4 regions of the Arthrobacter sp. S2(2024) genome follow, and region 1 is predicted to be linked to each of the others. Evidence: riboswitches for the same ligand, from Rfam matches in the RefSeq annotation. Region 1 holds a riboswitch; each other region holds the start of a gene.
What was found. A riboswitch is a leader RNA that binds a small molecule or an ion and turns the genes downstream of it on or off. The one in region 1 is predicted to bind S-adenosylmethionine.

Region 1 (5,926 bases):
CGGCGAAGAGGAGGACGCCGTCGTCGGAATCGACTACCGACTCAACGGCGTGCAGAACGTCTTTGTCACGGGCGGCAGCCTCTGGCCCACCGGCGGTTCGTGGAACCCGACCATGACAATGGTCGCCTTGGCGCAAGACCTCGCCGAAAGACTCGAGGCCGACGGCGGAGCGGCGGCAGCGCCATGACTGTCGCCCCGGCGCTGGACCCGGCGCTCCTTCCCACGGTTCCGCCTATGAGTGCCGCCGATGTGCTGGACAGGCAGGACGGCGTGTACTGGGTGGTGAAGGACGCGAATTCGGTCTTCCTGTGGGTCAACCAGAACTTCGCGGACCTGGTGGGCATGGATAAGTCGGAGCTGATCGGGCACCAGGACTCGCGCGCGGAACACGTTGCGCACGACAAGGAAGTAATGGCGAGCGGAAAGCCGTTGCTCAACTTCCACGAGACCATCGCCGTCCCCAGCAAGGAGGGCGGCATGGTGAATGTGGACATCGTGACCCAAAAGGGGTTGCTGCGGACCCCGGGCAGCAAGGACATCATCGGCATCACCGTCTGCTTCTCACTGAAGGACCCGGTCACATGAGTGGATTCGCAGAGGACTGGATCAAACGGCTGGACATGTCCCCCGCTAGCGTGGGCGGCTGGTTCGCGCCCGCGCTCGTGAGCAACGAGGACATCGCCGGATCGGCGCTGCCTCCGCGTTTCGGCGTCGACCATCCGCTCTACAGTTCCAACTGGTACCTGCTGGAGGCGGGTGAGGTCCTCCAGTTGCACGCCCTCAAGCAGGACGAATTGTGGTTCTTCCACGTGGGGACACCGATCAGGCTGCACGTCTTCTCCCGGGAGCTCGGACTTCAGGACTTTGGCTATACCGAAGCCTTGTTGGGGCCGGATCCGGAAGCAGGCGAGATGTTGCAAGGAGTTGCCCCGAACTCCACCTGGTTCGGTGCCGAGTTGGCCGGGCCGGGGTTCGCCTTGGTGAGCTGCAGCCTCGCACCGGGATACGAGAGATCGGACTCCGCGAAACCAACGGCACGGGACATCGAGTCGCTCGTCATGAGGTTCCCCGGGCATGCCGAGCTGATCCTGCGCCTGGCGGTGGTGTAGCCGGGGCCGGCGGGATGGGCTGGGCAGGCGGGATGCCCGGATAAAACGTCTGGTGCGCCGGTTCTGGGGCCGGCGCACCAGGCTTCTCCCACCCAACTGACTAGCAGTAGTTGTCGTTTAGAGGCTCCAAAACGACAACAAATGCGTGGGCCCACGCCGCCCGGGTTCCCTGGCCGTGGGGCCCCGCCGGCGAGGGTCCCTGTCTGAGCTTGCGAAGGCTGGGAGCCGACGGGGACTTGCGAGGCGAGGGTGGCGGTGGGGACCAGTTGGGCATCTCAGGAGCCGATCGGCGACAGTTCCCGCACCAGGCCGAAGAGGTCCTTGGGGTCATCGGGGTTAGCGACGAGGTCAATCTCCTCGAAGAATTCCGAACCCTCGACGGCGTCGCGGAGATACCTCAAGGCGGAAAAGTCCTCGATCGCGAAGCCCACGGAATCGAATATCGTGATCTGGTCCTTGGAGGTCCGGCCCGGCGCGTGCCCGCCCAGGACCTGCCAGAATTCGGTGACGGGAAAATCGGCGGACATTTGCTGGATCTCGCCTTCAATCCTCGTCTGGGGATCGTATTCCACAAAGACGTCACCGAGTTCCAGGATGGCAGCGTCGAGTTCGGTCTTCCCTGGGCAATCGCCTCCGATCGCGTTGATGTGGACTCCGGGCGAAACCTGGTCTGCTGTCAGGATCGTGGCATTGGCCTTGTCCGCCGTGCATGTGGTGACGACGTCGGCGCCCTCCACTGCATGGGCCGCCGAGTCTGCGATGGTGATGTCGAAGCCGAGGGGAGCCATGTTCCGGACGAACTTCTCCATCGCTGCCGGGTCCGTGTCCCAGATCCTCACACTGTTTATACCCAGGGCCGCCCGGAAGGCCAGCGCCTGAAACTCCGATTGGGTTCCGGTTCCGATCATCGCCATGATCCGGGCATCGGGGCGCGCGAGCTTCTTAGCGACCATGCCGGACGTGGCCGCCGTCCGCAACGCTGTCAGCACTGTCATCTCCGCAAGGAACGTCGGGTAGCCGTTGTGGACGTCGGACAGGACACCGAAAGCTGTCACGGTCTGGAAGCCGCGCGCGGGATTCGAGGGGTGTCCGTTTACATACTTGAAGCCGTAGGTTTCCTGGTCGCTGGTGGGCATCAGCTCGATGACGCCAAATGGCGTGTGACTTGCCACCCGCGGAGTCTTGTCAAAAGATTCCCACCGCCGGAAGTCGTCTTCCAGGTACTGCATCATCTCCGAGATGATGGTCTCCGGGCCCCGTCCGGCCGTCCAACGAACCATATTGCGGACATCGACAAAGCGCGTCATGTGCGCTCCTTTCCCTCATAAGCACTGTTGCTACGAGGCTACGGAGCGGCGATATGCATCCACAATTGCCAAAGTACGTACTTTTCATTGAAAACATGCACAAAATGATGACTGCTTATGCACACAATGATCAACGGCAGGCGTCCGTCATAAAAGCGACTATCGCAGGACGGAACTGAGCAGCAGGCTCGTCTCGCTATTGACGATCCCCTCGATCCCGCGGATCCTGCCCAACACCTGGTCAAAGTCGCTGAGGCTTTCCGTGCGCAACTCGGCCACGAGATCCCAACCGCCGTTCGTGGTGTGTAGCGCCCAAATCTCGGGAAGTCCGCGGAGTTGGCGAATGACCTTGTCCGCCGACCTTCCCTCCACGGCAATGAGCGCAATGGCCCGGATCGCAAGTGGATCCACCTCGTCGCGCACCCTCGCGGTGAAGCCAACGATGGTCCCCGAGGAGACAAGACGCTCAAGCCGGCTATTCACGGTGGCCCTGGCGACGCCCAGCTTGCGCGCAAGGCTCGCCACGGAGGCCCTGCCGTCCTCCCGGAGAGCGGAGAGGAGCTGGCGGTCAAGGTCGGTGAGTGCTGCCATAAAGATAAACGTATCGCCCATTCCCCAAGCGGGCCTGAGTCCGTAGGGTATCGACATGAGCATCTACATCAGCCCCGACTCTGCTGCATGGTCCCTGACGGCCATGGCGACTGGTGCGTCAGCGGGATCAATCGATGATGCAAATGGCATGTCCAACCTGGTGAAGGAAATCTACGAGACAGAAGGTTTCGAAGCCTTGTCGGGTGTGGTTTTTGCCTTGGCTCATCACAACAGCCTCTCGCTGCATGCACTCGCCACAGCCACCGGGATATCCGTCCACGAACTGCTGGAAATCCGGAAGCATCAAGGTTCCACTTTTCATCACTCCCCTACGGCAGTAGCGTCGCGGTTCGACGCCATTCCACCCCGGATCCAGGCGAGCCTGGAACCGCTGCCCAATGAAACCGAGTCCTAGGACCCCCGGTTACGGAACATGACGTCGGCCGGTGATGCAGGCCGCCGTCGTGGATGTTATTTTTCTTCTTGAGTAATGAGCACCAGCGCGAAGCCCTGACTTGCTGGTCGGCAACCCTCTCTCCGGCGGGGTGCCTCAGGTGACTACTCGGCGTATCGACACTTTCGAACTGCAAGCGTGACTGAGGAGCACCAATGCCTGAACCCACCGAAGAAAAACTCTCGTACCGTCTCATCACGGGCCCTGACACCAAGGAATTCTGCGAGCGGATCTCCACCGCCCTCGCGGAGGGATACGTGTTGCACGGCAGCCCGGCCGCGACCTTCAACGGCACGGACGTAATCGTGGCACAGGCCATCGTCCTGCCCGCGGCAATCGCGAGCGCGGATGCCGCCGTTGCCAATGCGGTGGATCAGCTTGATGAAGAGTTCGACGGCGAGGGCCACGCATGAGCTACGCAGGCGACCTCAGCCCGCACGACGCCTGGGCCAAGCTCGAGCAGGGCGCCATCCTGGTGGACGTCCGCACCGAAGGCGAGTGGGCACACATCGGGATCCCGGACACCAAAGCCACCGAGAACGATCCCCTGTTCATCCAGTGGAACCTGGCCGGAGGCATCCCCAACACCCGTTTCATCGAAGAGTTGACGCAGCAGGCCCCGGAGGCGGACGGCACCGAACTGGTTTTCCTCTGCCGCTCCGGACAGCGCTCCATCGCCGCCGCGATTGCCGCCACCCAGGCCGGCTACACCTCCTACAACGTCCTCGAGGGCTTTGAGGGCGAGCCGGACCGCTACGGCGAGCGAACCGTGAACGGCTGGAAAAACCGTGGACTTCCGACGAACCTGGGGAACATCTAAGTGACTTTCAACCCTGACGCCGCCAGCTGGAGCCCTGACACCCAGGCCGTCCGCGGCGGTCTTGACCGTACCAACTTCCAGGAAACGTCCGAGGCCGTCTTCCTGAACTCCGGCTTCGTCTACGAGTCCGCCGCAGCCGCCGAGCGAGCATTTACGGGCGAGGACGAACGCTTCGTCTACTCCCGTTACGGCAACCCCTCCGTAGCTACCTTCCAGGAGCGCCTCCGCCTGCTCGAAGGCACCGAAGCGTGCTTCGCGACGGCGTCGGGCATGTCCGCTGTCTTCACCGCCCTCGGTGCGTTGCTTGCTGCCGGTGACCGCGTAGTTGCCGCCCGCTCGCTCTTCGGCTCCTGTTTCGTCATCCTCAATGAGATCCTGCCGCGCTGGGGCGTCGAGACCGTCTTCGTCGACGGGCCTGACTTGGACCAGTGGCGTGCCGCTCTGTCCGAGCCGACAACGGCAGTGTTCTTCGAGTCGCCGTCGAACCCCATGCAGGAAATCGTGGACATCGCCGCGGTGAGCGAGCTGGCCCACGCAGCCGGCGCCACCGTCGTTGTCGACAACGTCTTCGCCACTCCCCTCCTGCAGCGCTGCGGCGATCTCGGAGCAGACGTGATTGTCTACTCGGGCACCAAGCACATCGACGGCCAGGGCCGGGTCCTCGGCGGAGCGATCCTGGGCACCAAGGAGTTCATCGACGGTCCCGTCAAGCAGCTCATGCGGCACACCGGTCCGTCGCTTTCCGCGTTCAACGCCTGGGTCCTGACCAAGGGCCTGGAGACGATGGCGCTGCGTGTCAACCACTCCTCGGCGTCTGCGTTGCGGATCGCCGAATGGCTCGAGGAACAGCCGGCCATCAGCTGGGTCAAGTACCCGCTGCTGAAGTCGCACCCGCAGTTCGAGCTCGCCGCAAAGCAAATGAAGGCCGGCGGAACTGTGCTCACCTTCGAGCTGCTCCCCTCCGCGGGGCGATCGGCGAAGGAGGCCGCTTTCGCGCTGCTGGACGGGCTCGCCGTCATCGACATCTCGAACAACCTCGGCGACTCCAAGTCCCTCATCACCCATCCCGCTACCACCACGCACCGTGCCATGGGTCCGGAAGGCCGCGCGGCAATTGGCCTGAGCGACGGCGTCGTGCGGCTTTCGGTGGGGCTGGAGGATGTGGACGATCTCATCGGGGACCTCGAGCGGGCCCTCAAGCAGGTCTAGCCGGGCGCTTCGCGCCAGTCCTGGCGCACCCAGGTGAGGACGGGTTGCGGCTTGGTGTCACTCTCGTCTCTCTCTGAGCGCATCGTGATCTGGACGGCGTGCTCGACGACGGCGGCCAGCCCGGCGGCGTCGGGCGCGCTCCCGTTGCTCTCGCTCCAGCGCCCGGCAACACCACGCTGTTCGATGGCGCCGTTGCCACGGCTCAAGATGGCTGCCACGCCGGTTTGGACCAAGTCGAATTCACCCTGTTCGGCGAGCACGGGTTCCAAGTATTCCACCAACGACCAGACGACGTCGGCGGCGGGCTCCGGGCGAAAGGTTCCGAAGTCCAGCAGTTCGGTACGCAGTCCGAAGTTGCTTGCTTGCCAGGACGCCATCCGCAAAAGCGCAGTGGGCACGGCAGCGGGCTCTATTCCGGCATGGTATTCACGAACAG
Region 2 (5,926 bases), on a different contig from region 1:
CGCCTGGATCGAGGGTCTGGGGGTTCACATCCAGCCCTACGCTGAAGAATACTGGGTTCATTTCGGGAGCCTTCCTGCATATACGGCGCTCCATGGCGCCCGCACGGCGAGACCATTTTTAAAACGAACAGGTCCTGGTACCCCACGGGATACCGACCTTGACGAGTTGCCTTGACTCGAAGGTACAGTCGCCCTGTTTCAGCAGTCGGCACGGATCATTTCAGGCACGTAACACCGAAGGCCCCAGGGTTAAATCCCGGAGTCAGTCATGTTTCAGGCGTGTTACGCCGCGTGTCGGCCACATGCGGTCCCGTATCGCAAAGTGCTGGCGTCAGCGGCTGGCTGCCGGCACCAGGATCCAGAGCACTTCAACGGGCTCGTCGGTTGGATTGACCCAGGTGTGCGGCTCGCGGCCCGGGAAGGACAGCGTGTCCCCCTCTTCGAGTTCGTACTCCTCGTTGGTGAGGATCAATTTGATGCGGCCCTTGACCACGTGCAGGACGTCGACGTCGCAATCGACGGCGTAAAGCTCGGCTTCTCCCCGGCCGCGGGGTTCGATGGAAGCCTGTAGGATCTGCAGCCGTCGTTCCGACCGGGCGGTCAGGAGCCGCTCCACGATTCCCTGGCCGCCAAGCGAAATCCGCGGCCCATCGTCGCGCCGCGTCAGGTGCGTCTCAGGTGCGGCGAAAAGATCGCCGATGGAGACTGAAAGAACTTGGCAAAGCGTCACAAGGGAAGCGACCGACGGCGATGTCAGGTCACGTTCCACCCGGCTCAGGAACCCTTTGGTCAGGCCGGTGGCGTCGGCAACCTGCTCGATGGTGAGCCGCTGCGATTGGCGGGCGGCACGGATTCTGGAACCGATGGCAACGGGGACATTGCTCGGTTCAACGGGGAGAGCCTTCATTCACGAACCTTTCAGGCCGTTTCTGCGGCCCTGTCATTGCAGCAATAGTAGCCGGATCGCCCGCGCGGCAGGGCCTTTGGCAAGCTGGAGGAGCGCCGATGAGTCCGCTGGGCGAGACAGCACCTTGACTGTTACTCGCATCACTACGTAACCTCATAGGCAACAAGTGTTGTTTGTGAGGCATACATCACAGACTACTCTCCCCAATCACCAGCGCAGAGACCTTCCGCAACCCGCAACGAAACCCAGCGGACCGGCGTCGGAATCCCCAAGGGCTCTGCGCATCACTTTCAGGAGCCAACCGTGGACTCTTCGTTCATCAATATTGCGATCGTGGTGGTGTATTTGCTCGCCATGCTGGCCTTCGGCTGGTGGGGCAAGTCGCGCACCAAGAACAACAGCGACTTCCTCGTGGCAGGACGCCGCCTCGGTCCGATGCTCTACACCGGCACCATGGCCGCAGTCGTCCTCGGCGGCGCATCGACGGTTGGCGGCGTCGGCCTCGGCTACAAGTTCGGCGTCTCCGGCATGTGGCTGGTTGTCGCGATCGGTTCGGGCGTGCTCCTCCTGAGCCTGCTTTTCGCCGGCACCATCCAGCGGCTGAAGATCTACACGGTCTCCCAGATGCTGAGCCTGCGTTACGGACAGCGCGCCACACAGACTTCCGGCATCGTCATGCTCGCCTACACCCTGATGTTGTGCGCCACGTCCACGGGCGCCTACGCCACCATCTTCGTTGTCCTCTTCGGCTGGGAGCGCTGGCTCGCCATCGCCGTCGGCGGCGCAATCGTCCTGGTCTACTCAACGATCGGCGGCATGTGGTCCATCACCCTCGCCGACCAGGTGCAGTTCATCATCAAGACCGTGGGCATCTTCTTCCTCATGCTCCCGTTCGTCCTGAACGCCGCAGGCGGCTTCGATGGCATCCGTGCCCGCGTTGACGCCAGCTTCTTCCAGTTGGACGGCATCGGGGCACAAACCATCATCACGTACTTCGTGGTCTACACCCTGGGCCTGCTGATCGGCCAGGACATCTGGCAGCGCGTCTTCACCGCCAAGACTCCCAAGGTGGCCCGTTGGGGCGGTGCCACCGCGGGTATCTACTGCGTCCTGTACGGCGTCGCCGGCGCATTGATCGGCCTTGCCGCCCGCGTGGCACTGCCCAACATCGACGTGAAGGCCCTCGGCAAGGACGTCGTCTACGCCGAGGTTGCCACGCACATCCTGCCGATCGGCATCGGCGGCCTCGTGATGGCCGCAGCAGTCGCGGCCATGATGTCCACGGCTTCCGGAGCCCTCATCGCCGCGGCCACCGTTGCCCGCGCCGACGTGGTCCCGTTCGTGGCCAGCTGGTTCGGCAAGACCATCAACACCGACGACACCGAGAACCCCGAGCACGACGTCAAGGCCAACCGCTACTGGGTCCTCGGACTGGGCATCGTGGCCGTGTTGATATCCATGGCGGCGCAAGACGTCGTGGTCGCCCTGACCATCGCCTACGACATCCTGGTGGGCGGCCTGCTGGTTGCCATCCTGGGTGGCCTGGTCTGGAAGCGGGGCACCGGTATTGCCGCGGCCTGGTCCATGGCCGTGGGGTCCGTACTGACCCTGGCCCTGCTGATCGCCTATGCCACGGGAATCATCCCCAGCGAAGACGGCGTCTACGCCAACGATCCCATCTATTGGGGCCTCGGAGCCTCGTTGCTGGTGTACGTTGTGGTCTCGCTGCTGACGCCTCCCACGGAGCCCCAGGTCCGCGAAGCATGGGACCGTCGCGTCGCCGGAGGAGTCACCGAGGAACTCCCGTTGGAGGCCCACCCGGTGGCCAGCCACTAAGTTTCACTGAGTCAAGTACGACGGCGGCGCCGCACCTTTTTCCGGGGTGCGGCGCCGCCGTCGCATGTACAGTAGGAAGAGCTTCAAGAGATGCGGCGCCAAGCTCCGACTTGCCACACGCCAACCCCATGTTCACGGGTGGTTCGGATGAAGAAGCGGCCCGGCTCGGACCAGAGACAACCGAACGGGCAAGAGCAACTCCACAGGAGAAGGCCATGCCTTTCGAAAACGGCGCCACCGCCATAGCCGACCGCACCACCCAGCCCAGCACCCTCTTGTCGCCCCGCCCCCGCCGGGTGGACGAATTCGTCCGGGTGATTCCCGGCGTCGACCTCTCCCAAGGCTCCGTCACGTTCGTCGTGGACGGAAACCTGGAACGCTATTGGCACCATGAGCCGCGGCTCATCACCCAAGCCCTTTCAAAAGCGGTCCAGCCCGCCCGCTGGTTCCCCGCCACACGGAAACTCACCCTGACGGTGGCGGCAACCGGGCACCGGGCAGGCGTGCAGAGGCACTTCATCCTGAGCGCGTTTTAGCTCCGGGGTTTAGCGAGCCCGGGGCTATTCGAACTCTTCGTCCTCGCGGTGTTCCTCTGCGTCGAGCGGAACCACCCGTTCGTCGTCGTCGAGGACCTCGGATTGTTCCTCCCAGTCCTCGTCCACCTCAAGGTCTTCGCTGTAGTCGTAGGCGGGATCGGCCTCGACCGTGGGACGGTCGGGGTGGCGGGCGTGGGTTTCGGTGCTGTCCATGGTGCAACCTCCGTTCGACGTGCCGCTGAGCCCATCGCACAGGCACATGAGGCAGCCGGTCACCACGCTACCCCGCCAATTCGTGGACCCTGTCCATCCATCCCAGCACTGCCCCCAGCCGCGGTCAAGGCCTCCCGGGAGCCTCCCGTTTTTGAGGCGCGCCTAAAACGTCCAGTGAGGATTGCCAGCCGAAAAACCGCGGAAATTGGCGATAGAGTGGAGCCGCAATGAGGCGATGAAGCCCGCCCCAGCAACCCAGGAGTCCCGGTGCACCCGCACGCAGATCCACAGAACCCGACAGATCCAGACAACACGCATCCCGACAATCCCTCGGACCAAAGCAGTCCATCGCAAGACGAAGCGGCCCCCAAGACTCCCCCGTCGTCGGACATCAAGCGCTGGCGTCAGTACTTGGCGGACGAGCGGGCCGAGGCCGCCGTGTACCGCCAACTGGCGCAGCGCCGCGACGGCGAGGAACGCGAAATCCTGTTGGCACTCGCAGAGGCCGAGGGCCGCCACGAGGCACACTGGCTCAAGCTCCTCGGGGAACATGCCGGCATGCCGAAGGCGGCCTCGATCCGAAGCCAAATGCTCGGCTTCCTCGCCCGGAACTTTGGATCAGTGTTCGTGCTGGCCCTCGCCCAAAGGGCTGAAGGCCGCTCGCCTTACGCGAAGGATCCAGCAGCGACCCGCGCCATGGCGGCTGACGAACAGATCCACGAGGAAGTAGTCCGCGGCCTGGCGACGCGCGGCCGCAACAGGTTGTCCGGCACTTTCCGCGCGGCCGTATTCGGCGCCAACGACGGCCTTGTCAGCAACCTTTCACTCGTGATGGGCATGGCGGCCACCGGCGTCCCCGCCACTGTGGTCCTGTTCAGCGGCATCGCCGGCCTGCTGGCAGGCGCGCTGTCCATGGGTGCCGGCGAATATGTCTCTGTCCGCTCGCAGCTCGAGCTCCTCAAGGCCACCCGCCCTACCCAGGCCACGCTGACCGCAGCCCCGGCCCTGGACATCGAGCACAACGAGCTGGTCCTCGTGTATCTGGCCCGGGGCATGTCCCGCGAAGCCGCCGAACACCGGGCCGCTGAACGCATGGGCGTCTACAGCTGCGATTGCGATCCCAGCCTCTCCCTGCACCCCGAAGTGGAAGAAACCGTCAATGAGCACGAGGCCGTGGGCTCCGCTTGGGGCGCCGCGATCTCGAGCTTCTGCTTCTTCGCTTCGGGCGCCATTGTGCCCATCCTGCCGTTCATCTTCGGCATGACCGGCTTCGCGGCGCTTGCTGTGGCCGGTACGCTGGTGGGCATCGCGCTTCTGTCGACCGGCGCCGTCGTCGGCTTGTTGTCCGGAACCTCGCCGCTGACCCGCGGCCTCCGGCAGCTCGCCATCGGTCTCGGCGCGGCCGCGGCCACGTATGGGCTGGGCTTCGTCTTCGGCGCTGTCATCGGTTAGTACCGCCGGCCCGCTGGGGTGCCCGGTACAGGGATTTGGGGGAAGACTTGCATTCAAACTACGGGTACGACGGCGGCCCGCCGCCCAAGCGCCCCAGCACCGCGCTCGCGCTGTTCCGAAATTTGATGCTGGTGGCGGTGGTCGCTGCCGTAGCCGTGTTGGTCAGTGGATTCCTCCGGGGCGACCCTGGAATCACCGGCTTGCTTCCGAACCTGGCCCCGTCCGCCCACGCCACGGCAAGCAGCTCCGGGCCGGGCGGGGCTCCCGGACAGGGTCAGCCAAAGGCGGCCCGCGCGCCGGATACACCGCCGCCTGGCCTGGAAGAAGCCGGCCACCCGCTTGGCTCCCCCGCCAAGCCTGCGGTGGCCAGCAACTCCTTCAAGTTCCTGGCCACCAATGCCGACGGCACCCCCGTGGGCTACTCTCCGTGCCGGCCACTGCACTACGTGGTCAACGCGGCTCTCGCCCCGGCCGGATCCGAGGGGCTCATCGCCGACGCCATTGCAAAGATTGCCGCTGCTACGGGCCTCACATTCGTTGACGACGGCACCAGCAAGGAAACCCCCTCCGAGAAGCGCAAGCCGTACCAGCCCGCGCTCTACGGAGACCGTTGGGCCCCGCTGCTGATTTCCTGGACCACTCCCGAGGCGGCTCCCGCATTGACAGGATCCGTCATCGGAACCGGCGGCAGCACCATGTACAGCTTCGGCACCGGACCCAAGAGCTACGTCTCGGGAAGCCTGGACTTGGACGCCCCGCAAATCACGGAACTGCTGGGCGTCTCCGGCGGCGCCCATTACGTCTCCGCAGTGATCCAACACGAACTTGGCCACGTGGTTGGCCTTGACCACGTAGACGATCCGATCCAGCTCATGTACCCGGAGATCGGCGCCCCTGATGGTTTGGCGGCCGGAGACCTGAATGGACTCTACAAACTCCACACCGCTCTGTGCCGCACCGACCTGTAGCCCGGCCCACCCTT
Region 3 (5,926 bases), on a different contig from region 1:
CGGTTAGGCATGCAGTTTCCGGTCGACTGGACTATTCCGGCTGTTGCGCCGACGGTCAACGTTGCCGAGACCTGCGCGGGGCTCCACGAGGGATGCATGGCGAGGAGCATCGCGGCCGCTCCTGCCGCATGCGGAGAGGCCATCGAGGTTCCATTCAGGACAGCCGTTGCGGTATTTGACGTCTGCCAATCCGAGGTGATCTGGACTCCTGGTGCGTACAGGTCGACGCAGGGACCGTAGTTGGAGAACGATGCCTGCCGGTCGAAGCTGTCGCTCGCGGCCACCGTGATCGCGGCAGCCACGCGGCTGGGGGACAGCGTGCACGCGTCCGTGCTGGAATTGCCGGCCGCCAAGGTGACGGTAATGCCGCTATTGATCGCGCCCTGGACAGCGTCGTCCAGGCTCTGGTTCGCAGGTCCGGAGAGGCTGAGGTTGGCGACGGCGGGTTGGCCGGGCTGGTGCTGCTGGACCATCCAATCGAGGCCGGCTATGACGTCGGAGGAGTATCCCGTACCGTCGCAACCAAGGACCCGCACCGGCACGATGGTTGCCGACTTGGCCATGCCGTAGGTGCTGCCGGCCGTGATGCCTGCTACGTGCGTCCCGTGGCCGGCGTCGGGCATTGCCGGATCGGTGCAGGGGGCATTGGCGGGCTGCCCCGAGAAGGCACTCCACCCCGCGGTCACCCGACCGCCGAAGTCCACATGGGTGCCAAGCACCCCGTTGTCCACAATGTAGACCTGAACCCCGGCGCCGCTCGAAGGCGGGGTGTAGCTCCCGGACAAAGGGAGGGTGCGCTGATCGGTCCGGTCGAGGTTCCAGGGTGCCGGCGCTTGGGTGTCCGAAATCCGTACCGGGGTGTCCCGCTCGACCGATGCCACGTGGCTCGACTTCGCCAACGCAGCGGCCTTCGCTGGCGTCGCCGTGACGACCGCGGCCTTCACGGCATGCGTGAACGTCTTGTCCACCGAGACTCCCTGCGAGCGCAGCTCCGCGGTCTTCCCGTCAACGTCGGTGCCTTCGGCGTAGTGGACCACGTATCTGTCTTCGCCTGCTGCCGGAGTCGTGTCGGCGTGCGCCGGCAGCGGCACTCCCACGGTGAAACCTGATACCAGCAAGAACAGGGCTATTGGAACGACGCCGGATGGCTTTTTCACGAGCTTCAATCTTCCTGTGACGCACAGTGGCGGCGGAGACATCCGAAGGATGCAGACTGCTGCGCCCAATTCTATCTCCAGTCACACAGGCATCACCCGTCTCTTCAATTTCAGACATCCACAACCCCGGCTTCGTGAACAAAACGCGGCCAAGTGTCACAAAGCTGTCATAATCTTCGTCAGAAGGGGTCCGGTTTTCCTAGACTCTTCCCATAGGTCATGAGTGCCAGCGACAGCCCCGGCTTGCTGGCCGGCAACCCTCCTTTCGCGGCGGGGTGCCCCGGGTGAAGACCTGGCCCTTCGCTGTGTTGGCGGCGGGCAAGCGCGATGTGAGGTGTCGACGAATGACAATTGCTGCAACAGCCATACCCCTTTCAGGTACCCAGGACGGAACCCTCAAGTATGTTTCCGTAGGAGGGCTCGAACTGGAGGCCGGGGGTTTCCTCCCTGAGGTCGTCCTTGCGTACGAGACCTGGGGCCGGCTCAACGCCGACGCTTCCAACGCCGTCCTCGTGGAGCATGCACTGACCGGCAGCACCCATGTGGCCCGTGGCGAGAGCGACGAAGAAGGCTGGTGGGAGCAACTCGTTGGTCCCGGCGCCACCATCGACACGGACCGCTACTTCGTGGTCTCCGTCAACATCGTGGGAGGCTGCTACGGCAGCACCGGGCCGTCGTCGAGCGCTCCCGACGGCAAGCCGTGGGGCTCCCGCTTCCCGCTCGTCACCCTGCGGGACAGCACTGTAGCCGAAGCCCGGCTGGCCGACGCCTTGGGGATCCACAGCTGGCACACCGTGGTGGGCGGGTCCATGGGCGGTGCCCGCGCACTGGAATGGGCCATCAGCTATCCGGACCGCGTCAAGCGATGTGCCGTGATTTCGATCGGGGCGTACAGCACTGCCGAACAGATTGCGTTCGCGCAGGCCCAGACGCTCGCCATCCGGCAGGACGCCGACTTCAAGGGCGGCGACTACTATGGCCAGGCAGCGCCCGAGGCGGGGCTGGCCCTCGCTCGGCGGATCGCCCACATCACCTACCGTTCGGCGGATGAACTGGACTTCCGCTTCGGCAGGAACGCCCAAGGCGGCGAGGCACCCCTACAGGCTGCGGCCTTAGGGGACCGTGGCCGCTACCAGGTGGAGAGCTACCTCGACCACCAGGGACGCAAGCTGGTCCAGCGCTTCGACGCCAACAGCTACATCGCCATCACCGAGGCGCTCATGAGCCACGACATCACTCGCGGCCGGGGCTCGTTGGAGGACGCGTTGTCCGTGGCCACGGCGAAGTTCTTCGTTGCCTCGGTGGACTCGGACCGGCTCTATTTCCCGGAACAATCGCACGAGCTGGCCAAGGCCTTGCCCGGAGAAGTCCCCGTTCATGTGATCGAGGCGCCCATCGGGCACGACGGTTTCCTCACCGAGATCGGCCAGCTCGGCCCCCAGCTGCGGGAGGCGTTCTTCGGCTGAATCAGCCGTTCATGATCTCCTGGCGGAGCTTCATGTAGTCCTCCATGGCAATTTTCCCGTCGCTGTACTCCTGGTCGAGTTCGGCCAGTTTCCGTGCCCGGTAGCCTTGCGGCGCGCTGTCCGGCTGGGGCGCGCTGTTCGCTTGCGGAGTAGCCGACGACGGCGGAGCGGCCTGAGGTGCGGGCATTCCCACCGGGGGTTGCGGCTCAGCCGGGAAGATGACCGGGGGTTGCTCCGGGTATCCGACGGGGTAGTGCTGTGGAGGATAGGGCTGCCCGGGGTAATCCTGCGGAGGGAAGTCCCGGAGCCTGCGCTGGCGCGATCGGTTGTACATGCGGATCCCCATGGGAATCAGCCAGGAGCAGACGATGATCCAGAAGATCACATTGTTCACGGTGGAGGGCCTCCCTAGTCTTTCACCAGCTTAGCCCCGCTTCCTGTGACCCACAGGGGTCCGGTTCAGCTCCGGGGCAGGATGGTGTCGGCAGGACCGAAGACGGGTCCCGGCGTCGGGCGTTTCGGCAGGATGCCGTCGCCGGAGGAGCGGTGCCGGATCCGACGGATGACCCACGGGACAAAATACTCCCGTGCCCATACGAGGTCGCCCGAGCGGGCCTCGCGCCAACTCCGCTGGGGGAGTGGCTTGGGGAACAGCGGCTCGAGGTTGTGCGGCACGTTGAGCGAATCGAGGACCATCGCCGCGACGGTGTGATGGCCGAGCGGCGAGAAGTGCAGGCGGTCTTCGTCCCACATCTGGGAGTTGGAGAGTTGCCGCAGGGACCACATATCGGCGATCACGGCATCGTGGCGGGCGGCCACCGTGCGGAGGTTTTCGTTGTAGATGGCCACTTTGCCGCGGATCCGGCCGAGGACCGATGACGCGGTGTCCGGACCGTTGAAGAGAACCACGGTGGCGCCGTCGGAACTCAGGGTCTGCACTGCGGCATCGAGTTTCTCGGCCAAGGCGTCGGGATCGCCGCCGGGACGGATGAGGTCGTTGCCGCCTGCGGAGATGCTCACGAGGTCCGGCTTGAGGTCCATGCACGGGCCAAGTTGTTCGTCGAGGATCTGCTGGAGCAACCGCCCGCGGATGGCCAGGTTGGCGTAGGCGAAATCCCGGTGCCCCCGGCTCAGTTCCTCGGCTACGCGGTCGGCCCAGCCACGATGTCCCCCGGGGTTGTTGGGCTCGGGGTCGCCGATCCCTTCGGTAAAGGAATCACCCAATGCCACGTAGCGGGTCCATGGATGAATCCGTTCGTCCGGCTTTGGTCCCACCGTGGGATCAATGTCACTCACGTCCATATCCTGCCTCTTGCTGCAACGCCACGCGCCCGTAGCTTGTTACTCATGGGTAACTGCAAGAATAGTCCCATGAGTCAAGCTTCCGCCTTTCCTGCCCCGGTCGTTTTGTGGTCCCACGAAGAGGAGGAGCGGGCTGGGAAGCCATTGCTGGTCCTGTTGCACGGTTACGGGTCCAACGAGCAGGACCTCTTCAGCCTTGCAGGCTTGTTGCCCCAGGACTTCGTCGTCGCTTCGCTCCGTGCGCCGATCGCGACGGGCCCGGGCTTCACGTGGTTCCCGCTCACGGCGTCCATCGACTATTCCCTCGACGCCGTCAAGGACGCCGCGGAGTACGTGTTTTCCTGGTTGGACTCCTTCAAGTCCAACCACAGCTCGGTGACGCTTCTCGGCTTTTCCATGGGCATGGCCATGGCCACCTCGCTGTTGCGGCAGCGCCCGGCGGACTTTGCCGCCGTCGTCGGGCTTTCAGGCTTCGCCGTCGACGCCGATGCGGACCCCGCATTCCGCGACGCCGAACTGGACGGTTCCGTGCCGCTCTTCTGGGGACGGGACCAGCAGGATCCTGTTATCACCCCGGACAAGATCGAATACACCATGGACTGGGTCCGAAAGCACACGGATCTGACCAAGGTGCTCTACACAGGCATGTGGCACGGCATCAACCAGCAGGAAATCGGCCACGTTGGCGAATTCCTGGAGCACAAGGTCCTCTCGTAGCAACGCGGGGTCACTTACGGCCGATCCCGAGGTACGTTTTGGGCCGTAAGTGACCCCGCGTTGCCCTAGGAAGCGGCCGCGATCCGCACCGTCTGTCCGTTGACGGTCACCGTATCGCCGACATGGAGTTGGCGGCCGCGCCGATCGTCGATCTCGCCGTTGACTTTGACCAGGCCGTTCTTGATGAGTTCCGTGGCTTCCACGCCGTCCTCCACCAGGTTGGCGAGCTTCAGGAGCTGGCCGAGTCGGATCATGTCGTCGCGGATGGGGATTTCTTCGATTTCCGGGTTGCTCATACAAGCAATGATGCCTGAAGTAAGGTGGTGAAAATGCCGCAATCGTCCCGTCCCGCCATCCGAAGCACCTCCCGTCCGTTGCTCACCGGCCTGCTTCTCGCGGTGGCCAACGGTACCCTGCTTCCGGTCCAAGGCCGGATCAACAGTGCGCTGGGGGCAAAGCTCGACGACGGCGTGGCGGCCGCCGTCGTCAGCTTCACTACCGGGCTGGTACTGATCGCCGTGATCGGCCTTGCGCTGCCGAAAGGCCGCGCTGGTTTGCGCCGGATAGTGCCTGCCGTCAAGGAGCGCAGCTTTCCGCGGTTCTATGTGGTGGCTGGCGGGATCGGCGCCCTCTACGTGATTGCCCAATCGTTCACCATTGGCCTTCTTGGAGTCGCGTTGTTCACGGTAGCCGTGATCACAGGGCAGACCATGAGCGGCCTGTTCGTGGACCGGCTCGGCATCGGTCCCGGCGGGAAACGCTCGATCACGGGGGTCAGGATTTTGGGAAGCATCCTGACGATCGCGGCCGTCGCCTGGGCCGTGTCGCCGCGCCTCGGGGCTGCGGCCGACGTCGGGTCCTTGCTGTTCCCGATCCTGTTGCCAGTCGTGGCGGGTTGCCTCATGAGTTTCCAGCAAGCCATGAACGGGACTGCCACGGTGCACTACGGCAGTCCCATCGCCGCGACGCTGGTGAATTTCGTGGCCGGAACGGTCATTCTCTGGATCGCCTGGCTCATCAAGGCGTCGTTGCTTGGTCCCGGGCACGCCCTTCCTGCGGAGTGGTGGTATTACGTGGGCGGCCCGATGGGGTGCGTCTTTATCGGCCTGGCTGCTTTGTTGGTCCGCAGCCTCGGTGTTTTGGTGACGGGGCTGGGGATGATTGCCGGGCAGCTGCTCGGATCCCTCGCGCTTGACCTGATCCTGCCGGCTCCGGGAACCTTGGTGGCTTTCCCCACGATCCTTGGCACCTTGCTGACCCTGTTCGCCATCATCGTTGCCACGC
Region 4 (5,926 bases), on a different contig from region 1:
TCCGGGTTTTCGTCGCTGATCCGCGTGATCTTGCCGGAATGGCCGTCGTCGAGCTCGATCATGCGGTGCGCATGCGGCAGGCTCACCGAACCGTCCGCGGCAGGGATGGGGTCCCCATGGGGATCGCGTCCGGGGTTGCCCAGCTTGGTGGCCATGCGATCGATGAAGGTGTCCGAAACGGCGTGTTCGAGCATCTCGGCCTCGTCATGGACTTCGTCCCAGCTGTAGCCCAACTCCCTCACGAGGTAGGTCTCGATCAGGCGGTGGCGGCGGACCATGCCCAGGGCAAGCTGCATTCCCCGGGGGGTCAAGGAAATGGCGCTGTAGGGCTGGTGGTCCACCAGGCCTTGGTCCTTGAGCTTGCGGACCATCTCCGAGACGGAGGAATTGGCGACGCCGAGCCGTTGCGCGAGCTGTGAGGACGTGATGGGTTTGTCCTGCCACTCCGTGAAGGAGTAGATGACCTTGACGTAGTCCTCGATCGAGGAGGAGGGCGCACTGGTCTTCACGGTTCCAAGCCTATCGTGAACCGGCCGCATCAGGCTTTCCGCGCCCGCCAGCTCTGCGTGAGATAGGGCAAGGGGATGACCTCGCCCTCGGCATGGCCCAGATGCTCGAAAAGGTACCACTCGAGATTGCGCGTCACCTTGGCCCGGGTGGTCTCATTCGCCCTCAGGTAGTAACTGCGCGACTTCACGAGTTCGAGGATGTCCGCCGGAGTCACGGGATCCTCCCAACGCGTCACATGGCTTTCGAGGCCGGCGAACTCCCGGCCCACCACAGGCCGGAAGTCCGGTTTGTGGACATCGCCGGCATGCATGATGCGAGACAAACGATGGACCCAGGGCACCGACGTGTCCAGCTGGTTCCAGATCAAGCCGATCACACCCTGGGGCCGAAGGATCCGGGCGATCTCGGTGCTGGCGGCGAGGGGATCGCACCAGTGCCAGGCCTGCGCAACGCTGACGACGTCGAATGCTGAGTCCGCCAGTCCAGTTGCCTCGGCCGTACCCTCCAGGGCGATCACTTGTGGATACGTTTTGCGCAGTTGCGTGAGCATGTCCGTGGAGGGGTCCACTGCGGACACCGCCAGCCCGCGCTCGACGAGGAGCGATGTGAACTTTCCGGTGCCCGCGCCGATGTCTGCCGCGTCCCGCGCGCCTTCCGGCAGCAGCCAGTCAGCTGAATCCGCGGGGTATCCGGGCCGGACACGGTCATAGTGCTCTCCGCCGTCCTGGAAACTCTGACCGAGTTCAAGGCGCCGTTCCTCATAGAGCTTGGGGCCGGCTGACGTGCCTTTGGGTCGCGGGGCCACGCGGAAACTCCTTCGTAGGACAGGAAAAAATACCCTACGAATCTACCGCAATCAGTCGGTGCTGCACGGAGCTGCGCCCGCGGTCCCGGGAGTGTTGGGAGCCCATTCCGGGTAGCTGCGGTGATCGTTCGCGGGCACCCAACGGCCGGCGTCCACCACGTAGTCCCAACCGAGGCCATTGCTCTTGAGCGCCTGGATGCCCGCGATGAGCCGGGTGGCGTCTTCCAAACGCGACCCTACGCCGAAACTGGCCCGGAGGGATCCGGAGGGAAGGCCGAGGCGCTTGAGCAGCGGGTGGGCGCAGAAGCGCCCGTCGCGCAGGCCAATGCCGTGCTCGGCCGCGAGATAGGCCGCCACAAGTCCGGCGTCGTAGCCCTGGAGCGAGAAGTTCACGACGCCGATGGTGTCCTCGGGATCCGTGTCGCTGAAGATCTGGTGCACGGTCACGCCGTCGATTTCCTTGAGGCCTTCGACCAGGTGTGAGCGGATGGCGGCCTCGTGGGCGTGCCATTCGTCGTGGTCGAGGCTGGCGATGACTTGTGTGGCCCGGGCGAGGGTGGCCGCACCGAGAACGTTCGGCGAGCCGCCTTCGTGCCTGGCCGGTCCCGTGGCCCAGCTGACGGAATCGAGGCGCGCCTCCCGGACGGCGCCGCCTCCTGCCAGATGCGGCGTGCCGGCGTCGAGCCAGTCGGGACGGCCCACCAGGACACCCGCGCCGAACGGTGCATAAAGCTTGTGCCCCGAGAAAACCAAGTAGTCGACATCCGCGGCGGCGATGTTGATGCGGCGATGCGGGGCAAGTTGCGCCGCGTCCACCACAATCCGCGCCCCGAATTCGTGGGCCAAGGCAGCTAGTTCCTTGATGGGCAGGATTTCGCCGGTCACATTCGACGCGCCGGTGACAGCCAGGAGGCTGACGCCACCATGGGAGAGGGCTGTGCGGACATTGGCTACGGTCTCCGACAAGGTTTCCGCGGCAACAATGCTTCGGTGGGGGACGCCTTGCCACGGCAGCAGGTTTGCGTGGTGCTCGATGTCCAGGTAAAGGACTTCGTCGGTGTGCTTGCCGTCTGTGACCGGCAAGCAGCCGGCCAGGAGATTGAGGGAATCGGTGGTGTTGCGCGTGAAAATGACGGAATCGTCCGGCCGTCCGCCAACAAAGTCACGGACGATGTTGCGGGCGTTTTCGTAGACGGAGGTGCTGATTTGGGAGGCGTAGCCTGCGCCGCGGTGCACACTCGCGTAGTACGGCAGGATCTCGTTGAGGTACGCGGAAACAACCGTCAGGGCAGGTGCGGATGCGCCGTAGTCAAGGTTGGCGTAGCGGATGTGGCCGCCCTGGATCAGGGGTGCCTGCAACTCCGCGCCGGTGACCGCGGCCAGCGGGCGGGATGCCCGAGGCAGCTGCTGTGCGGTTTCGTGGTGCTGCGAAAGAGCCGTGGAAGTAATTGTGGCTGTGCTCATGGGACCTCACTCAAGAGGGACCCCTGCGTGCAGGGGGTCCGCGCTTGCCGCATCCGTTCCGGACCGGCCGGGTCGTCACCCGGGGCACCCCGCCGCGATGGAGGGTTGCCGGCCAGCAAACCGGGGTTTCGCGCTGGCACTCGTGACCTGTAAAGAGAGTAGGACACCGGCGAGGCGGGTTCCAATGTGACCGCGATTGTTAAGCGGATTGTTACACCGCCCGAAAAATGTGCCTTCAGCCGAAGAAAAAGCAGCGGACGCCCCCAAAAGGGGACGTCCGCCGTCGTTTATTCAGTGAACAGGAGGGGCTACAGAAGGTCGTCGAGTTCGGGGTTGAGCCTCTTGAGGACCTCGGAGTGCAGGATCGAGTTAGTGGCGACGGCGTTTCCCCCGAAGGGGCCGTCCGCGCCATCCAGGGATGTGAAGCGTCCGCCTGCCTCGGTCACGATCGGCACTAGGGCGGCCATGTCGTAGACCTGGAGTTCGGGTTCGGCCGCGATGTCCACGGCACCCTCGGCAACGAGGCAGTAGGACCAGAAATCGCCGTACGCACGGCTGCGCCAGACATCGTTCTCGAGGCCCAGGAAGTTGTCCAGCTTCCCGTGCTGCTTCCACTCGGAAAGCTCGGAGTAGGAAAGCGAGGCGTCTTCGAGCCGGGACACGTTGGAAACTTTCAACCGGGTGGCGGCGGCCAGCGACCGGCCCATGTAGGCGCCGGAGCCCTTGGCCGCCCACCAACGCTTGCCGAGCGCCGGAGCGCTCACGAGCCCCACTACTACTTCGCCCTCGTCCACGAGGGCGATGAGCGTAGCCCAGACGGGTACGCCGCGCACGAAGTTCTTGGTCCCATCGATGGGATCGATGATCCAACGCCTCGAGCCGTGGCCCGTGCTGCCGAATTCTTCGCCGAGGACGGCGTCGCGGGGCCGGGAGCGGGAGAGCTGCCCACGGATTGCTTCCTCGGCGGCTTTGTCGGCATCGGTGACTGGGCTCAGGTCGGGTTTGGTCTCCACCTGGAGGTCCAGCGCCTTGAACCGCTCCATTGTCAGGGAATCGACGGAATCGGCCAGCACATGGGCCAGCCGCAGGTCGTCGTTGTAGCTCGAATCGGGTTGGGTCATGGTTCCAAACTACCGTCTATTCGCCGGTGAGCCGGGGAGGTAGGACGGCATGCGCTGAGTTAGTTGACCGTACCCAGTTCCTTGGCCTCTTGGGCTTCCATGCGCGGGTCCGCACCAAGGAGCCTGCGGAGCGATGCGAGGCGGGCGGGGCCGGCCTCGCCCGCGTGGCCTTCGGCGACCCAGGAATCCAGCCCGCATCGAACGGCGGAGGCATCGTGCTTGCAACCCCGCTCGCACCTTTCCGTCCCCGGTTCCAGGTCCGGGAAGGCGTGCAGGATGCGGTCCGGGTTCACGTGGGCGAGGCCGAAAGAACGGATGCCGGGCGTATCGATGATCCAGCTTCCGCCAGGGGCGTCGCTGAGCTTCAGTGCGAGGGCAGAGGACGAGGTGTGGCGTCCGCGCCCCGTCACGGCGTTGACCCCGCCTGTGGCGCGCTCGGCCCCGGTGAGGGCGTTCACCATAGTGGACTTCCCGACGCCGGAATGGCCCAGGAGGACGGTGACCTTGCCGTCGAGGTAGTCCCGCAACTGGCCGACGGCGTCACTGTCGAGGCGGGCGGACAGGCCGTCGTCGGAGCGGGCGTCGATTCCGGAGGCGCCGGCGTCGGCCGTCCGGCTGATGATGATCGGGAAACCGAGGCTCACATAGTTGGCGAGTAGTTCCGTCGGATCCTTGACATCTGCTTTGGTGACGAGCAGCAGCGGCTCGATTCCGGCGTCGTACGCTGCCACCAAGGCGCGGTCGATGAATCCGGTGCGTGGTTCCGGATTGGCTGCCGCAACCACCACCACGAGCTGGTCGGCGTTGGCGACGACGGCTCGCTCGATCGGATCCGTGTCATCGGCACTTCGCCGCAGGAGGGTCTTTCGCTCCTCGACGCGCACGAGGCGGGCGAGGGTGTCCGGTGCTCCGGACACATCGCCGACGAGCGCCACGAAGTCTCCGGGAACCACAGGGGAGCGACGGAGCTCCCGGGCGCGGGCCGCGATGACGATGCGCTCGTTGTCCGAGCTTTCGCCCACGATCGCGGTGTAGCGCCCGCGGTCGACTGTGATGATACGCCCGATCACGGCGTCGTCGTGGCTGGGGCGGTCCTTCGTACGGGGTCGTGTGCCCTTCTTGTTGGGGCGGATCCGGACATCGGACTCATCCCAGGAGCGTGCGTCGCGAGCCATCGTCAGTTGCTTGTCTCCATTGAAACGGTGTCCGCGGCAGCTGCGCCGGCAGTGAGCATCGACGCCCAGATGTGCGGGAATTCCGGCATGGTCTTTGACGTCGTTGCGATGTCTTCAACCTGGACACCCTCGACGGCGAGCCCCAGGATGGCGCCCGCAGTAGCCATGCGGTGGTCGGCGTAGCTGTGCACGACGCCGGCGTGCAGCGCTGCGGGCCGGATCACCAGGCCGTCGCTGGTTTCCTCGGCGTCGCCGCCGAGCCGGTTGATCTCGGCGACCAGCGCGGCCAGCCTGTCCGTTTCGTGTCCCCGCAAATGCGCGATGCCGGTGAGCCGGGAAGGACCGGTTGCCAGGGCGCACAATGCCGCTACGGTAGGAGCGAGTTCGCTGGTTTCGTCGAAATCCGCTCCCAGGATTTCCGGTCCGCCGGTGACCGTCAGTGTGCCGTTGTCCAGCGTGACGGTTGCACCCATGGTGGCGAGGATGTCCCGCCAAAGGTCCCCGACTTGCGTGGTGTTGGCCGGCCAGTTGGGGATGCGGATGGTTCCCTTCGTGGCCAACGCCGCGGCGAGGAAGGGACCCGCGTTGGAAAGGTCCTGCTCGATCCTCTCGTCGAACGCCTGAATGGTGCCGGGGGCGACCCGCCAATGGTTCGGCACGGAGTCATCCACCTGCACTCCGACGCCGCGCAGGACCGAGACGGTCATGTTGATGTGGTCGAGGCTCGGCACGGGCTTGCCGACATGCTCGAGGTGAAGGCCCTCATCGAACCGGGCGCCGACCAGCAACAGGGCGGAGACGAACTGCGACGAAGCGCTTGCGTCGATCACCAAGTGGCCGCCGCGGACAGA

Region 2: another riboswitch for S-adenosylmethionine. It lies ahead of VLA65_RS02155 (hypothetical protein); the one in region 1 lies ahead of VLA65_RS18105 (DUF1737 domain-containing protein).
Region 3: another riboswitch for S-adenosylmethionine. It lies ahead of metX (homoserine O-acetyltransferase MetX); the one in region 1 lies ahead of VLA65_RS18105 (DUF1737 domain-containing protein).
Region 4: another riboswitch for S-adenosylmethionine. It lies ahead of VLA65_RS04635 (aminotransferase class V-fold PLP-dependent enzyme); the one in region 1 lies ahead of VLA65_RS18105 (DUF1737 domain-containing protein).

What each region holds. Positions count from the first base shown of each region.
Region 1 is NZ_JAYKZI010000012.1:45,365-51,290, forward strand. It holds gene VLA65_RS18075 (GMC oxidoreductase) at 1-187, shown strand, start outside; gene VLA65_RS18080 (PAS domain-containing protein) at 184-585, shown strand; gene VLA65_RS18085 (cupin domain-containing protein) at 582-1,109, shown strand; gene VLA65_RS18090 (ornithine cyclodeaminase) at 1,385-2,416, opposite strand; gene VLA65_RS18095 (Lrp/AsnC family transcriptional regulator) at 2,576-3,007, opposite strand; gene VLA65_RS18100 (hypothetical protein) at 3,063-3,422, shown strand; SAM riboswitch class IV at 3,494-3,606, shown strand; gene VLA65_RS18105 (DUF1737 domain-containing protein) at 3,617-3,874, shown strand; gene VLA65_RS18110 (rhodanese-like domain-containing protein) at 3,871-4,281, shown strand; gene VLA65_RS18115 (O-succinylhomoserine sulfhydrylase) at 4,282-5,490, shown strand; gene VLA65_RS18120 (glutamate--cysteine ligase 2) at 5,487-5,926, opposite strand, start outside.
Region 2 is NZ_JAYKZI010000001.1:473,336-479,261, forward strand. It holds gene VLA65_RS02140 (ammonium transporter) at 1-61, opposite strand, end outside; gene VLA65_RS02145 (helix-turn-helix domain-containing protein) at 332-907, opposite strand; gene VLA65_RS02150 (sodium:solute symporter) at 1,211-2,743, shown strand; SAM riboswitch class IV at 2,825-2,944, shown strand; gene VLA65_RS02155 (hypothetical protein) at 2,959-3,279, shown strand; gene VLA65_RS02160 (hypothetical protein) at 3,304-3,492, opposite strand; gene VLA65_RS02165 (VIT1/CCC1 transporter family protein) at 3,760-4,944, shown strand; gene VLA65_RS02170 (matrixin family metalloprotease) at 4,992-5,912, shown strand.
Region 3 is NZ_JAYKZI010000001.1:14,837-20,762, reverse strand. It holds gene VLA65_RS00095 (S8 family peptidase) at 1-1,157, opposite strand, end outside; SAM riboswitch class IV at 1,373-1,488, shown strand; gene metX (homoserine O-acetyltransferase MetX) at 1,502-2,623, shown strand; gene VLA65_RS00085 (hypothetical protein) at 2,625-3,017, opposite strand; gene VLA65_RS00080 (SGNH/GDSL hydrolase family protein) at 3,083-3,925, opposite strand; gene VLA65_RS00075 (alpha/beta hydrolase) at 3,995-4,642, shown strand; gene VLA65_RS00070 (RNA-binding S4 domain-containing protein) at 4,708-4,938, opposite strand; gene VLA65_RS00065 (DMT family transporter) at 4,972-5,926, shown strand, end outside.
Region 4 is NZ_JAYKZI010000002.1:203,442-209,367, reverse strand. It holds gene VLA65_RS04645 (metal-dependent transcriptional regulator) at 1-509, opposite strand, end outside; gene VLA65_RS04640 (class I SAM-dependent methyltransferase) at 539-1,315, opposite strand; gene VLA65_RS04635 (aminotransferase class V-fold PLP-dependent enzyme) at 1,367-2,779, opposite strand; SAM riboswitch class IV at 2,815-2,927, opposite strand; gene hisN (histidinol-phosphatase) at 3,088-3,900, opposite strand; gene rsgA (ribosome small subunit-dependent GTPase A) at 3,960-5,075, opposite strand; gene aroA (3-phosphoshikimate 1-carboxyvinyltransferase) at 5,078-5,926, opposite strand, start outside.